DNA from 4 places in the Exiguobacterium sp. 9-2 genome. Region 2 is predicted to be linked to each of the others. Evidence: riboswitches for the same ligand, from Rfam matches in the RefSeq annotation. Region 2 holds a riboswitch; each other region holds the start of a gene.
The links. A riboswitch is a leader RNA that binds a small molecule or an ion and turns the genes downstream of it on or off. The one in region 2 is predicted to bind thiamine pyrophosphate.
Positions count from the first base shown of each region.

Region 1: linked by a shared signal. The riboswitch ahead of VJ374_RS08300 (ECF transporter S component) and the one ahead of VJ374_RS06165 (thiamine phosphate synthase) in region 2 are both predicted to bind thiamine pyrophosphate.
Region 3: linked by a shared signal. The riboswitch ahead of thiT (energy-coupled thiamine transporter ThiT) and the one ahead of VJ374_RS06165 (thiamine phosphate synthase) in region 2 are both predicted to bind thiamine pyrophosphate.
Region 4: linked by a shared signal. The riboswitch ahead of tenA (thiaminase II) and the one ahead of VJ374_RS06165 (thiamine phosphate synthase) in region 2 are both predicted to bind thiamine pyrophosphate.

Region 1 covers NZ_CP142850.1:1,575,519-1,578,657, forward strand. Annotated here, with positions in the region: gene VJ374_RS08290 (GNAT family N-acetyltransferase) at 1-35, shown strand, start outside; gene VJ374_RS08295 (50S ribosomal protein L25/general stress protein Ctc) at 327-998, shown strand; TPP riboswitch at 1,096-1,195, shown strand; gene VJ374_RS08300 (ECF transporter S component) at 1,296-1,868, shown strand; gene VJ374_RS08305 (ABC transporter ATP-binding protein) at 1,865-3,139, shown strand, end outside.
Region 2 covers NZ_CP142850.1:1,196,093-1,199,231, forward strand. Annotated here, with positions in the region: gene VJ374_RS06155 (OsmC family protein) at 1-266, shown strand, start outside; gene nagZ (beta-N-acetylhexosaminidase) at 263-1,483, shown strand; TPP riboswitch at 1,540-1,642, shown strand; gene VJ374_RS06165 (thiamine phosphate synthase) at 1,725-2,318, shown strand; gene VJ374_RS06170 (FAD-dependent oxidoreductase) at 2,315-3,139, shown strand, end outside.
Region 3 covers NZ_CP142850.1:1,971,885-1,975,023, reverse strand. Annotated here, with positions in the region: gene rsgA (ribosome small subunit-dependent GTPase A) at 1-349, shown strand, start outside; gene rpe (ribulose-phosphate 3-epimerase) at 352-1,008, shown strand; TPP riboswitch at 1,031-1,140, shown strand; gene thiT (energy-coupled thiamine transporter ThiT) at 1,200-1,760, shown strand; gene VJ374_RS10495 (thiamine diphosphokinase) at 1,762-2,364, shown strand; gene VJ374_RS10490 (amino acid permease) at 2,420-3,139, opposite strand, start outside.
Region 4 covers NZ_CP142850.1:961,280-964,418, forward strand. Annotated here, with positions in the region: gene abc-f (ribosomal protection-like ABC-F family protein) at 1-19, opposite strand, end outside; gene VJ374_RS04945 (DUF1002 domain-containing protein) at 297-1,178, opposite strand; TPP riboswitch at 1,372-1,478, shown strand; gene tenA (thiaminase II) at 1,551-2,246, shown strand; gene VJ374_RS04955 (hypothetical protein) at 2,298-2,594, shown strand; gene VJ374_RS04960 (glycoside hydrolase family 3 protein) at 2,625-3,139, opposite strand, start outside.

The DNA of each region.
Region 1 (3,139 bases), 380 kb from region 2:
AGAATGAAAAAAACGAAAGACCTCTCAACCCCTGATTTCAAGCGGTTTGGAGGTCTTTCGACTTCAAAAAGATAAAAAAAGAGGTTTATGGATTTAAAACACAGGGGTATAAACTCATTAGCACCGCATCAAACCGGTGACTTACTCACACATGTTTCTCAATATCAGCGTAATGACCTGGGAGAGAAATGCAAAGTCACGAAAGCGTCAGATTCATGAGAGTCTGAAACCGATTGTCTTAGCATGATTCATATTGTTCAGGATTCGTCCTGCTCCTACATTCATTACCTTTTGAGGGCTATACCAAATTCAAGGGGGAAATGAACATGTCAGTTAATTTAACAGCCGAAAAACGCGAGGTACGTCCACGCTCACTCCGTAAACAATTGCGTCATGAAGGAAAAGCTCTTGGCGTCGTGTATGGTTACAAAGTGGAAAGTACACCAATCGCATTTGAAGAAAAAGAATTGCTTAAAATCGTCCGAGAAAACGGTGAAAACGTCTTGATTTCACTCAAACTCGACGGTAAAAATATTAACGTCTTGATCAATCGCCGTGATATGGATGTCTTCACACCAACAGTCGATCACGTTGAATTCATCGCCGTGAAAATGGATGAAGAAACAGAAGTCGAAGCAGACGTTGTACTTGTTGGCGAAGCAGCCGGTGCAAAAGTTGGTGGCTTCCTATCACAAACACTCTTTAAAGTAACAGTCGCCGCTACACCAGATAAATTACCAGAGAACGTCGAAGTCGACGTCACGAACCTCGAAATCGGCGATTCGATTTCTGTAGCCGATCTTCCAGAACAAAAAGATTTCCGCATCGTTACAGAAGGCGATATTCAAGTCGCAGCTGTCGTCGAATCGACACTCGAGCAGGATCTTGAAGAAATCGAGGAAGCAGAGGCACAAGCAGAAGCTGGCGAAGACAACGAAGTGGAAGCAACAGAAACGTCTTCAGAAGAAACAGCTGAAGAGAACGAAGACAATAAATAAGTCGTTTAACGATACGCCCTTTGCGGCGTATCGTTTTTTTTTGTGTCTTGACAACAGACGCTGGATTGCCTAAAGTGAACAGCGTATCACCTATTACCATATCCACTAGGGGAGCCCAATTGGCTGAGACGATTCACTTCGGACCCTTCGAACCTGATCTAGTTCATACTAGCGTAGGAAAGTGGAGCGACCACATCCAATGACTCCTGCTGCGCGCAGTTTTTCTGAGGACCGCTCTCTTTTTTACGGAGGGCGGTCTTTTTTGGCGTCTCCCCCATTCAAAGGAGGACGTATCTAATGCAACACTGGAAAATGAAAGAAATCATGGTCATGATGATGCTCGCCGTCGCTTGCGGCGTCATCTATCTTGGTTGGTCAACACTCTGGTTGCCGATCTCAGCGATCTTCGGTCCTGTCGGTGCCAACTGGATGTTTGGCATCTGGATCATTGCGAGTCCGCTCGTCGCAGCAATCATTCAAAAGCCAGGTGCCGCTTTAATTGCGGAAGTCGTCGCGGCAGCCGTCGAACTGTTCACAGGTAGTCATTTTGGTTTATCCGCTCTTCTGATCGGAGTCTGCCAAGGACTTGGTGCGGAACTCGTCTTTGCGATGACGCGTTACCGTCGTTATGACACATGGACCTTGATGTTATCGGGTGTCGGAGCCGCGATTGGTAGCATCGTTTATAGTCTAATCGCGAACGGATTCGGTTACTACACAACGACGACGTTGCTTGCGACAACTGGCTTACAATTGATCAGCGGCGCATTACTCGGTGGCTTGCTTGCAGCCATTCTCGTCCGTCGCCTTGTTGCGACTGGTGTCTTGAACGGGTTTGCGGCAGGACGTGCGAAACGAGAAATCGCATGATTACTGTCGACGACCTCAGCATCCGCTATCCCGGTCAGATGAAATCGGTGCTCAATCATGTATCGCTGACGATTGAGCAAGGGACGACCCTTCTGCTCGGACGAAGTGGGAGTGGCAAGACGACATTACTTCATGCCCTTGCCGGACTGACACCGGAAACGATTGAAGTCGAACAGACTGGTACCGTTACCCGGTCCGGTTCGGTCGGAATCTTGTTTCAAAATCCAGAAGAACAGTTCTGCATGGAGACGATCGGACGCGAAATCGCTTTTAGTTTAGAAAATCGCTCGATTCCGCGCGTGGAGATGGATGAACGAATTGAACGCTTACTCGCACTCGTCGGTCTCCCCCTCCCCTTCTCGACACCGATCGCGAGTCTATCCGGTGGAATGAAACAGCGTCTCGCGCTCGCAGCGGTCCTAGCACTTGAGCCGACGATCTTATTACTCGATGAACCAACGGCTCAGATTGATCCAATCGGACAACATGAGCTGATGGCGTTGATTTTTCGGATTCAAAAAGAACACGATTTAACGATCGTCTTGATCGAACACCAACTCGATGTCTGTTTGTCGTACGTCGACCAGGTCGTCTTGCTTGAGGACGGATCGATTACTGCGACAGCAGATCCACGGGATCTGTTCCCCCAGGATTACAAAGAGCTTCAAACGAAAGGTATTGCCGTTCCCTCTTTGTATCCGTATACGTTAGAGACGTTACCCATAGATGGACCGCAAGCGGCGCGACTTCATGTGCCTTCCACCGTCGCTACAGCTGGTCGCTCTTTGTTACACGTCGCTGCATTATCGACGAAAGCACCATATCCGCTGACCGATGCGACATTTTCCCTGCAGACAGGAGAATGGGTGATGCTGCTTGGGGCAAATGGATCCGGGAAAAGTACATTGCTTGCGACACTCGGGCGGTTGCTTCCCAATCGTGGAACGTATCAGCTCCAGGGACGTCCGGTTCATCGTTACTCCCAGCGTCGCTTTTATGAGCACGTTGGCTATGTCTTTCAACAACCGGATCTGCAGTTTCTTAAGCTGACGGTCGAAGCGGAAATCGACTGGAGCCACCGGGCAGCGACGAACGTTAAGCGCGCGGCGTTGCTCGAACGGCTGGAACTGACATCTGTCAAACAGCAGTCACCACTTGCTCTTAGTACGGGGCAACAACGACGGCTCAGCGTCGCAACGATGCTCGGACAAACGAAAGACTTATTGTTGCTCGATGAACCGACCTTCGGACAAGATGGATTGACGACACGA
Region 2 (3,139 bases):
TCGACATCGTCTCGATTTTAGAGAAGATGCGCTTGACGATTACTCATTTCGAAATGGATATCGAAGGGGAACGGGCAGAGGATCATCCGCGGCGCTTTACGTCGATCTCGATTCATTACCGGCTTGAAGGTGATCTCCCGGAAGATAAGGTCCGTCGCGCCATCTCGTTATCAAAAGATAAATATTGTTCGGTCTCGCAATCCTTGAACGCTGAGATTTCCGTCTATTATTCCATCAATGGTGTCCGGAGCGAGGATCCTTTGTGAAGAAAGTAGCACTGATCGGTTGCCTGTTGCTTGCAGGGTGTGCGCAGGAGACGACGGAACCAACGAAACCATCACAACCAGCAAAGAAGCAACCGACGGAGGCGAAGAAATCAAAGCCTGAGCCGACAAAGGAAGAGCAGCAACAAGCACGATTAAAGCAGCAACTTGAAGCGATGTCGACGTCAGAAAAGATCGATCAATTGCTCTATATCGGAGTTGCCGGAACGGAACTTTCAGCAGCTGACCGGAAATTGTTGCAGACGCATGCGATCGGTGGGGTCTTACTGCTTGGTGGGAATATTACGTCAGAAGATCAACTCTTGACGTTCACGCGTGCCATTCAAGAAACGAACCAAAAACCGTATGTTTTCGTCGGGGTTGATGAAGAGGGCGGACGGGTCAGCCGGGTACCGGATCAACGATTACGTCTCCCGACGAGTCAACGGATGGCGCAAGGTGCAGATGCTGCAAAAATGGAAGATGTCGGACGTACGCTCGGTCACCTGTCACGATTTTATGGGTTCAACATGGACTTCGCACCGGTCCTTGACGTCAATAGCAATCCGAACAATCCAATCATCGGCGACCGTGCGTTAAGTGCTGATCCGAAGACCGTCGCGACTCTCGGTACGGCCCTGATGCATGGGATGCAAGAGACGGGAACGATTCCGGTCGTCAAACATTTTCCCGGTCACGGCAATACGAGTGTCGATTCCCATGTCGGTTTGCCGAGAGTGACAGCATCAAAGGAAGAACTGAAGCGAACGGAACTGTTACCGTTCCAAGAAGCGATTCAAGAGGGCGCCGAGATGGTGATGGTCGCCCATATTCTCTATCCCGCGTATGACGATCAAAATCCATCTTCGCTCTCGAAGCCGATCTTGACTGACCTCTTGCGTCAACAACTCGGATTCAAGGGTGTCATCATCACGGATGACCTTGTCATGGGGGCGATCACGAAACGATATGGTCTTGCGGAAGCGGCACGTCAGGCACTTGTCAATGGAGCTGATATGGCGATGTTTTCGGAAGCAGGTGCCTATCCGAAGGTCCACACCGAAGTGATGCAAGCGGTTAAAGAAAAAACGTTGTCGTCAGAGATGCTCGATGCTAAAGTGATGCGGATCTTAAAGCTGAAGCAGATCTATGCCGACAGCCAGAAGCAACAGCGACCGACGAAATCGGAGCTTGTTCAGCAAGTGGAAGCGCTCAACTAGGACTAGCGAAGCAAAGCGACTCATGCTAGACTAATGGGGCAAGCCAATTAAACACGAAAAGACACTAGGGGAGTCTCGCAGCAGACTGAGACGGAAGTATCCGGACCCTTTGAACCTGATCTAGTTCGTACTAGCGGAGGGAAGTGGCTCGAAACCTTAGATATCCTTAGCGCTTCAGCGCATTTTCGGACCACTCCCTTCAACATCGGGAGTGGTCCTTTTTCGTATGGAAAGGAAGAACATGATGCGTCTACATCTGATTTCGACGGGATCCATCAATCCACGCGATGGAGTGGAAACCTTTCAATCGCTTCAACCATATACGGATCAGCTTCATCTTCGAGAACCAAATTTGTCGGCAACAGAATTGTTAGATCTGATTGACGCGCTCCTTGCAAAAGGGTATTCGTCTGATCAATTAACCGTTCACGACCGGGTCGACGTCGCCCATGTCGCTGGCATCGGTGTGCAATTGACGCGACGTTCCTTACGTGTCTGCGATGTTCGGCGACACTTTCCGAATCTCATCATCGGGAAATCCGTCCACTCTCTGGCAGAAGCACTTGCAGCGGAAGCGGAAGGAGCCGACCGACTGCTGTACGGTCATATTTATCCGACAGCGTCGAAACCAAACGTGCCACCGCGAGGGATCGATGCCTTGAAGCAAGTTGTCACTTTCACGACGAAACCAGTCATCGCAATCGGCGGGATCACTCCTGATCGCATTCCTGAGATCGCAGCGACCGGTGCAAGCGGAATCGCCGTCTTATCCGGTATTCTCGGTCAAGCGGACCCGCATGCTGCCATTCAGCGTTATCAGGGGGTACGGGTATGACGGATCACATCATCATCGGTGGTGGAGTCATCGGTTTGACGCTTGCTTACAGTCTCGCTTGTCAGAACGTATCCGTTCTTGTCCTTGATCGCGGAACATGCGGACAAGGGACGAGTCGGGCGGCTGCCGGGATGCTTGCGACGGACATCGAGCTGAGAGAAGAATTGCATACGCTTGCCGCGCGAAGTCGCTGTCTGTATCCGTTACTTGCGCGACGCCTCACGCGCGAGACCGGGATCGATTGTGGCTACCGGGAACAACCATTTTTATTGAAACAAAATGGGCAAGAATACTTATTTCCATCGGTCGGTCAAATCGATCCGCGACGACTAACGACTGCATTGATGCATGTCTTACGAAATCGTGGGGTACCAATCGAAGAACAGGTGGACGTCACGCGAATCGAGGAGAGTAATGATTTCATTAGGGTTGAGTCGAACACGGGAACGTGGACGGGACGAACGGTGACGGTTGCTGCCGGACGCGGGTCCCAAGCCTTGCTCGATACAGCTGGCATTTCGATTGCGACATATGGGGTCAAAGGGGAGTGTCTCGCAGTCCGTCTCGCGGGTCAGCCGTTACGCTCGATCCTGTTTGATGACGCCGTCTACCTCGTACCGAAAGCGGACGGACGGATATTGATCGGTGCGACAGACCTACCGCACGACGAGACGATCGGTGTTAGTGTCGCAGGAGTCACGTCACTGCTTCAAGCAGCAGAGCGTCTCTATCCACCGATCCGTGATGCTGTCATCGAAGAAGTCTGGTCAGGCGTACGACCACAAACAGAGTTCGGCTTGCCATATATCGGAGTCGCCGAT
Region 3 (3,139 bases), 780 kb from region 2:
TGAACCAACACTCGACTTAGAGACGAGTGCGATTTCGAAATCACTCGGACGTGGGCGCCATACGACACGTCACGTCACGTTGATGCCACTTGCCGAAGGCTTGATTGCTGATACACCAGGGTTCTCGAACCTTGATTTTCCGTATGATATGGAAATTGAGGATGTACGGTGGAGTTTTCCTGAATTCGTGGCTGTACAGGACGAATGTAAGTATCGAGGATGTTTGCATTTGAATGAACCCGGATGTGCCGTCAAGGAAGCCGTCGAAGCACAAGAAATCATGTCCTCTCGTTATGAGAACTATGGTATGTTTATAGACGAAATCAAGAATCGAGCCCGGAGGTATTGAAGATGATTAAAATTGCACCATCTATCTTATCAGCAGATTTTGCGAATCTCGAACGCGATGTTAAAGCAGTCGAAGCAGCAGGCGCGGACTATATCCATTTCGATGTCATGGATGGTCAGTTCGTACCGAATATCTCGTTTGGACTACCTGTGCTCAGCAGTTTACGTCAAAAGACGGATATGGTCCTTGATGTCCATTTAATGATTGACCAGCCAGAACGTTTCGTTGAAGATTTCGTTAAGGCAGGGGCAGATATCGTGACGTTCCACGTCGAAGCGACGAACCACGTCCACCGTGTTTTACAACAAATCAAGCTAGCCGGTGCAAAAGCAGGGGTCGTCTTGAATCCTCATACGCCATTATCGACGATTGAACACGTCCTTGAGGATGTCGATATGGTCTTATTGATGACGGTCAATCCGGGCTTTGGTGGACAAGCCTTCATCGAGAGTGTCATGCCAAAACTCGCATCACTTGCACAAATGAAAGCAGATCGTGATCTGACATTTGAAATCGAGATTGATGGTGGCGTCAACCCGGAAACAGCAAAACTTTGCATCGAAAACGGCGCGAACGTTCTTGTCGCGGGATCAGCAATCTACAATGCACCAGATTATGCGGAAGCGATCACTAGCATTCGTCAAGGGGCTGCCGTATAATAAGAACGAGAAAACGAAATATGATGACCGCAAGGGGTGTCGCTTGAAAAGCGGCTGAGAGGAGTCTTTTAGACTTTAACCCTTCGAACCTGTTCCGTTCAAACGGACGTAGGGATGTGGCGCACGCAGGCAGTACGGCGTTCGTCGTACTGCCTTTTTGCGTCCTCTCGTACAATGAAGGAGGAAATAGCATGAAACGGTTACAAATGATGATGGAAATTGCCATCTTTGCAAGTCTCGGGGTCGTCTTTGATTTACTGATTCCATTTAAAATGCCACAAGGCGGTTCAATCAGCTTAGCGATGTTACCAATCTTTGTCATGGCATTTCGCCACGGTGTCATCGGGGGTGTCGTCACAGGAGCGCTTGTTGGTACGATCCAACTGATGTTCGCCCCACAAGTCTTGACGATCGTCCAACCATTACTCGATTACACGATTGCATACGGTGTCGTCGGACTGAGCGGTCTGTTCGCGCGTCAGGTTAGACAAGCTGCACGTAACGGACAAAAGAAACGTTTGATGGCGTTCGTTCTCCTTGCAACACTATTAGGCGCAGGACTCCGTTATATCTGTCATGTCATAAGCGGAATCGTGTTCTTCGCGAAATATGCAGAAGGTCCAGTCGTGCCATATTCATTAGTTTATAACGCGACATACATGGTACCATCTTATGTTTTATGCGGTGTCGTCGCGGGTCTCCTCTTTACAACTGCGCCACGTTTACTACGTTATTCAGCACGAGGCGTCTGAGATGCGGGCGATTCTCGTGTGTGCCGGTCCTCAAGAAGAAGTGCCTGATTTGCGGATGCTTTGTCAGTCTAGTGATTTCATCATTGGTGTCGATGGTGGTGTTCAGACGATTGAATTGTTTGGGCTGACATGCGACATGACGATCGGTGACTTTGATTCGCTTGGTTACGTACCTGAAGGAGCAATCGTTCATCCGGCTGAGAAAGATGAGACGGATCTCGAACTCGCCCTTCGTACAGTATCAGAGATGAAACGGTTTGATGATACTATCATCGTCGGAGCAACAGGTGGACGACTCGACATGACCGTTCAAAATGTGTATTTATTGAAGCAATACCCTGAAGCGCGACTCGTCACGAAACGGGAAGAGGTGCGATATTTGGCAGTAGGATTGTATGCAGTCGAAGCCGAAAGCTATCATTATCTTTCTTTCATTCCACTTGTGCCGTCAATCTTGAGTTTAGCTGGAGTCAAATATCCACTTGATATGCATCCTGTTCCGGTCGGAGGTTCCTTGACCGTCAGTAATGAATGGAGTACGTCAGAAGCGACAGTAGAGCTCCATCAAGGAGAACTATTGATGATGCGAACACTTAAGGAATAGAACAAGCATATGAAAAAAGGCCGTGGATGATACCGCGGCCTCTTTTCATATGGTATTATTCTTCGAGTTGGGAAGGGGCGACTCGAATGTCACTTTGAGCCGATAGGTGTTTTCCTTTAACGAACAGATGATAGCTTCCCCACATGACGAGGAAAAATGGAACACCGATGTATAAAGCAATCCGTTGATCCGCTTGAAACGCAAGACTGACGAGGACGACGACATTAAGTGTCAACGATATCAACGGTAATACTGGATAGAATGGCGTCTTGAACTTTAGTTCGGATAGATCATGTCCGTTTCGGATGAACTGACGGCGGAACGCAAGTTGCGAAGCGGAAATTGAAATCCAACCGACTTGAGCACCGAGTCCAGCTAAAGACAAGAGCCAAATGAAGACGGTATCCTCTGCGAAAAATGCTGTCAGAAGCGATAACATCGCAAACATCATCGTAAAGAGTAAAGCGCGCATCGGCACACCACGTGCATTAACATAAGATAATTTCTTTGAAATCATCCCTTCTTGTGCCATTGCCCATAACATTCGGGTCGCGGCATACAGTCCCGAGTTCCCGACGGATAATAGTGCTGTCAAGACGACGATGTTCATCAAGTCAGCGGCATACGGGATGCCGATCGCATCAAAGACCATGATGAATGGACTACTGACTCCGCCAGCCGTCTCATACGGAATCAATGCACCGACGATCGTGATCGATAAGACAAAGAAAATGAACGTGCGCCAAACTGTATTCCGGATAGCTTTTGGAATCGA
Region 4 (3,139 bases), 230 kb from region 2:
GAATGTCGCAAATCATCATAATAAGTTGATCCTTTCGCGCGCATTAAAAAAAGGGAGAGCGCAAATAGCACTCTCCCTAGTGTGTGAAAGATGCGCTTTGCTGTATTTTTCAATCATGAAGTTCTAAAAAAGGGCAGACGGGTGCCTTAGAACGCCATTCCATGAAAAATCGCGCGCAACAGATACAATTGTTCCATTAACCAATGTTTGCACGCAGCAAAGTCCATCATTTCACACCACCTTTCGTTTCAGATACAACCAGTTTACCATTATCTTGTTAATTGCGGAAGTCTGAATTATTTGAACACACCAGCAATCGAGCTGAAGAAGTCACTCAGACCATCAAATAATTTAGCGAAGAATCCTTTTGTCTCCTCGGACGTTGCAAACGCATGGATGTCTTGACCAGCATTTTTCAGTCCACTCTCGATTTGCCCCCAGTTGATGTTCGCTTGCTCCATTTGATTGAATAGATTCGTCAACCGATCCATCTGTGCATCAGACAGTTGGATGTTGTTGTTTTGAATGACTTGGACGATCAGGTTTTCGATCTCGACTTTTGTTTCCGGTTTTTGATTCGCGATTTCGGCCTTGATCTCATTCATCAAATCAGCGACTCTATCTGTCCCGACTGTCTTCCCGACGTCTGATGTGACCGATAATTCTTGCTGTGCTAAATCTTTCCGTTCGTCACTCAGCTTGATTCCGGTCTCAGCCGAAGTTTGATCATAGGCTTTCATGATTCCTGTCAGTGCCGATGTTCCAGTCACTTTATAAGGAGAAGTGATCGTGATGTCGGCATCTTTGACACCTGCCGTGACGAGAGCGTTCAAATACATATCCTTCGTCACCCACGTGATGTTTTCCGTCGCAACGGAAAGTCCGTCCCCTTTTTCCGTCAATTCGATCTTAGCGGATGAATACATGTTGCCGCCCTTTTGTGACTGGGGGATGTTTTTCCCGAGGTATTTTTCTTCGTCTGCAGAGGTTGCGATGATCGGTGTGATACCTTCCGGTGCATTGAGACGTGAAAGCACCCAAGCCTTATCTTTTGCGCCGAGTGACTCACCGAGAGTGACGATTGTCTTATCGACGACCTGCTCGGCGGATGCGGCTGTCGGAAGTAATAAAGCAGAAGCGATAACGGCTGACGCCATGATTTTTGTTGGTGTATGCATAATGAAATCCTCCAATTGTAAGTAACAGAATGAATTATAGTATCAGGTACTAAAATTAGTGTACGAGAACGAAAGAAGTTCGGAATCGGTCTGTAGATGGAGACGATATCCGCCTTCTGACACTCCATAGTATAGCGAAAAGAGGACAACTTGACTTCCATTTTCAGCATGCTATAGTGGATTTGAATCGAATAATGACCACTAGGGGAGTCGGTAGGCCGACTGAGACGAACGAAGACGTTCGGACCCTTTGAACCTGATTAAGTTCGTACTTACGGAGGGAAGTGGCGTCAAGTCTTGTTCTTCTTGCGCCATGCCCGTGTGTTTCGGGGTGGTGTTTTTTCGTTTCATAAAAACAAGGAGGATGAGATCATGACATTCACACAAGAAATCAAACAAGCAACACAAGCGTATTGGGACAGTAGTTTTACGCACCCATTCGTTCAAGGAATCGGCGAGGGAACGTTACCGCTCTCGAAATTTCGACATTATGTCATGCAGGATGCGTATTACTTAAAACACTTTGCGAAGATTCAAGCGAAGGCAGCGTCAAAAGCAGATGACTTTGCGACGATCGCGACACTTGCCGAGCACGCGACTTCGACATATGGGGCAGAACTGAGCTTGCATCAATCATTTTTCGAGCCGCTCGGTATCACGGAAGCAGACCTTGAAGCATTTGAACCGGCACCAACGGCATATGCTTACGTCTCACACATGCATCATGCGAGTGAAGGGACGCTTGGTGAGACGATTGCTGCCATCTTGCCATGTTACTGGTTGTATTATGAAGTTGGACAACAATTATTGACGTGTACACCGGATGAAAAAATCTATCAGCAATGGATCGACACATATAGTTCGGAATGGTTCGAAAAGGTCGTCTTTGAACAGATTGCACGGCTTGATGCGTTGGCGGAACAAGCAAGCTCGACTGAACGAGAGCGGATGAAACGGCATTTCGTGACGAGCTGTTATTATGAGTTGCTGTTTTGGCATATGGGATGGACGGAAGAAACGTTTACGTCGGTGTACGAGACGATTCCAGCACGGACAGTATCTTCCTAAAGAGTTAAATGGTAGAATTAGGTATAACATTTAGCGGAAGTAGGGGTAGAAATGGAAATCATCGTGATCGTACTTGCGATCAGCGCCGCGTATGCCGTGCAACGAATGCTGGGTAAAGTCAAAGTAAGATTTATTGGATATATCATTCCAACGTTAATCGTGTTGTCCGGTATATCCGCTACGACTCGAAACTTCAAGGTAGCATATAGCATGGGGAGCTACATTTCTGCTGTTCTTGTCATTGTCGTCTATGCATTACTGACCTATTGGTTATACCGCGTCTACCATCGTGCGAAAGAAGAAGCGGAATATCCGTATCAATCATTAAAAGACCGAGACATCCTTTAAAGGGGTCTCGGTCTTTTGTGAATCATGTTCTCATTTTTTCCAGTTTTTAAAGCCATCACCGAATTCGAGATGCAGTTGATCGGTAAAGATACCGTTCTGAAAGACCGGCACATCAACTGGTAAGGTGCCTTGCGGTTTGAACGTTCCGAAGATGGCTCGAATACCGGCAGGAAGATTTGGTCCCGCTGATTTCAGATTGCCTGCTTCGGAGTCCGGTCCGTTCGGATCCCCTTTAAAACCATAGACGAGGACGTGTGCCGGTGCGTCCGGTTGAACGGCGACATCGTATGGATTGCGGAGGCTAAGCAAGACGGATGGTATATCTGTTTGTTTCGCATACCGGAAGATTGAAGCCGGAATCGCTTGCTCTGGTGCAGTAGGCAGTAGTTTGGCACTCGTATTGACGTTTGAACCGACGATGATGTAATCTGCTGCATCGAGTTGTGCCCGTAGTGTCGGGTTTTGGTCGAGCGGTAGCGTAGTAGCCGAGTAATTCGCTGTCGTTACGTGCCAGTTCCGGTTCTTAGGCAGGGAAGCAATCGTCT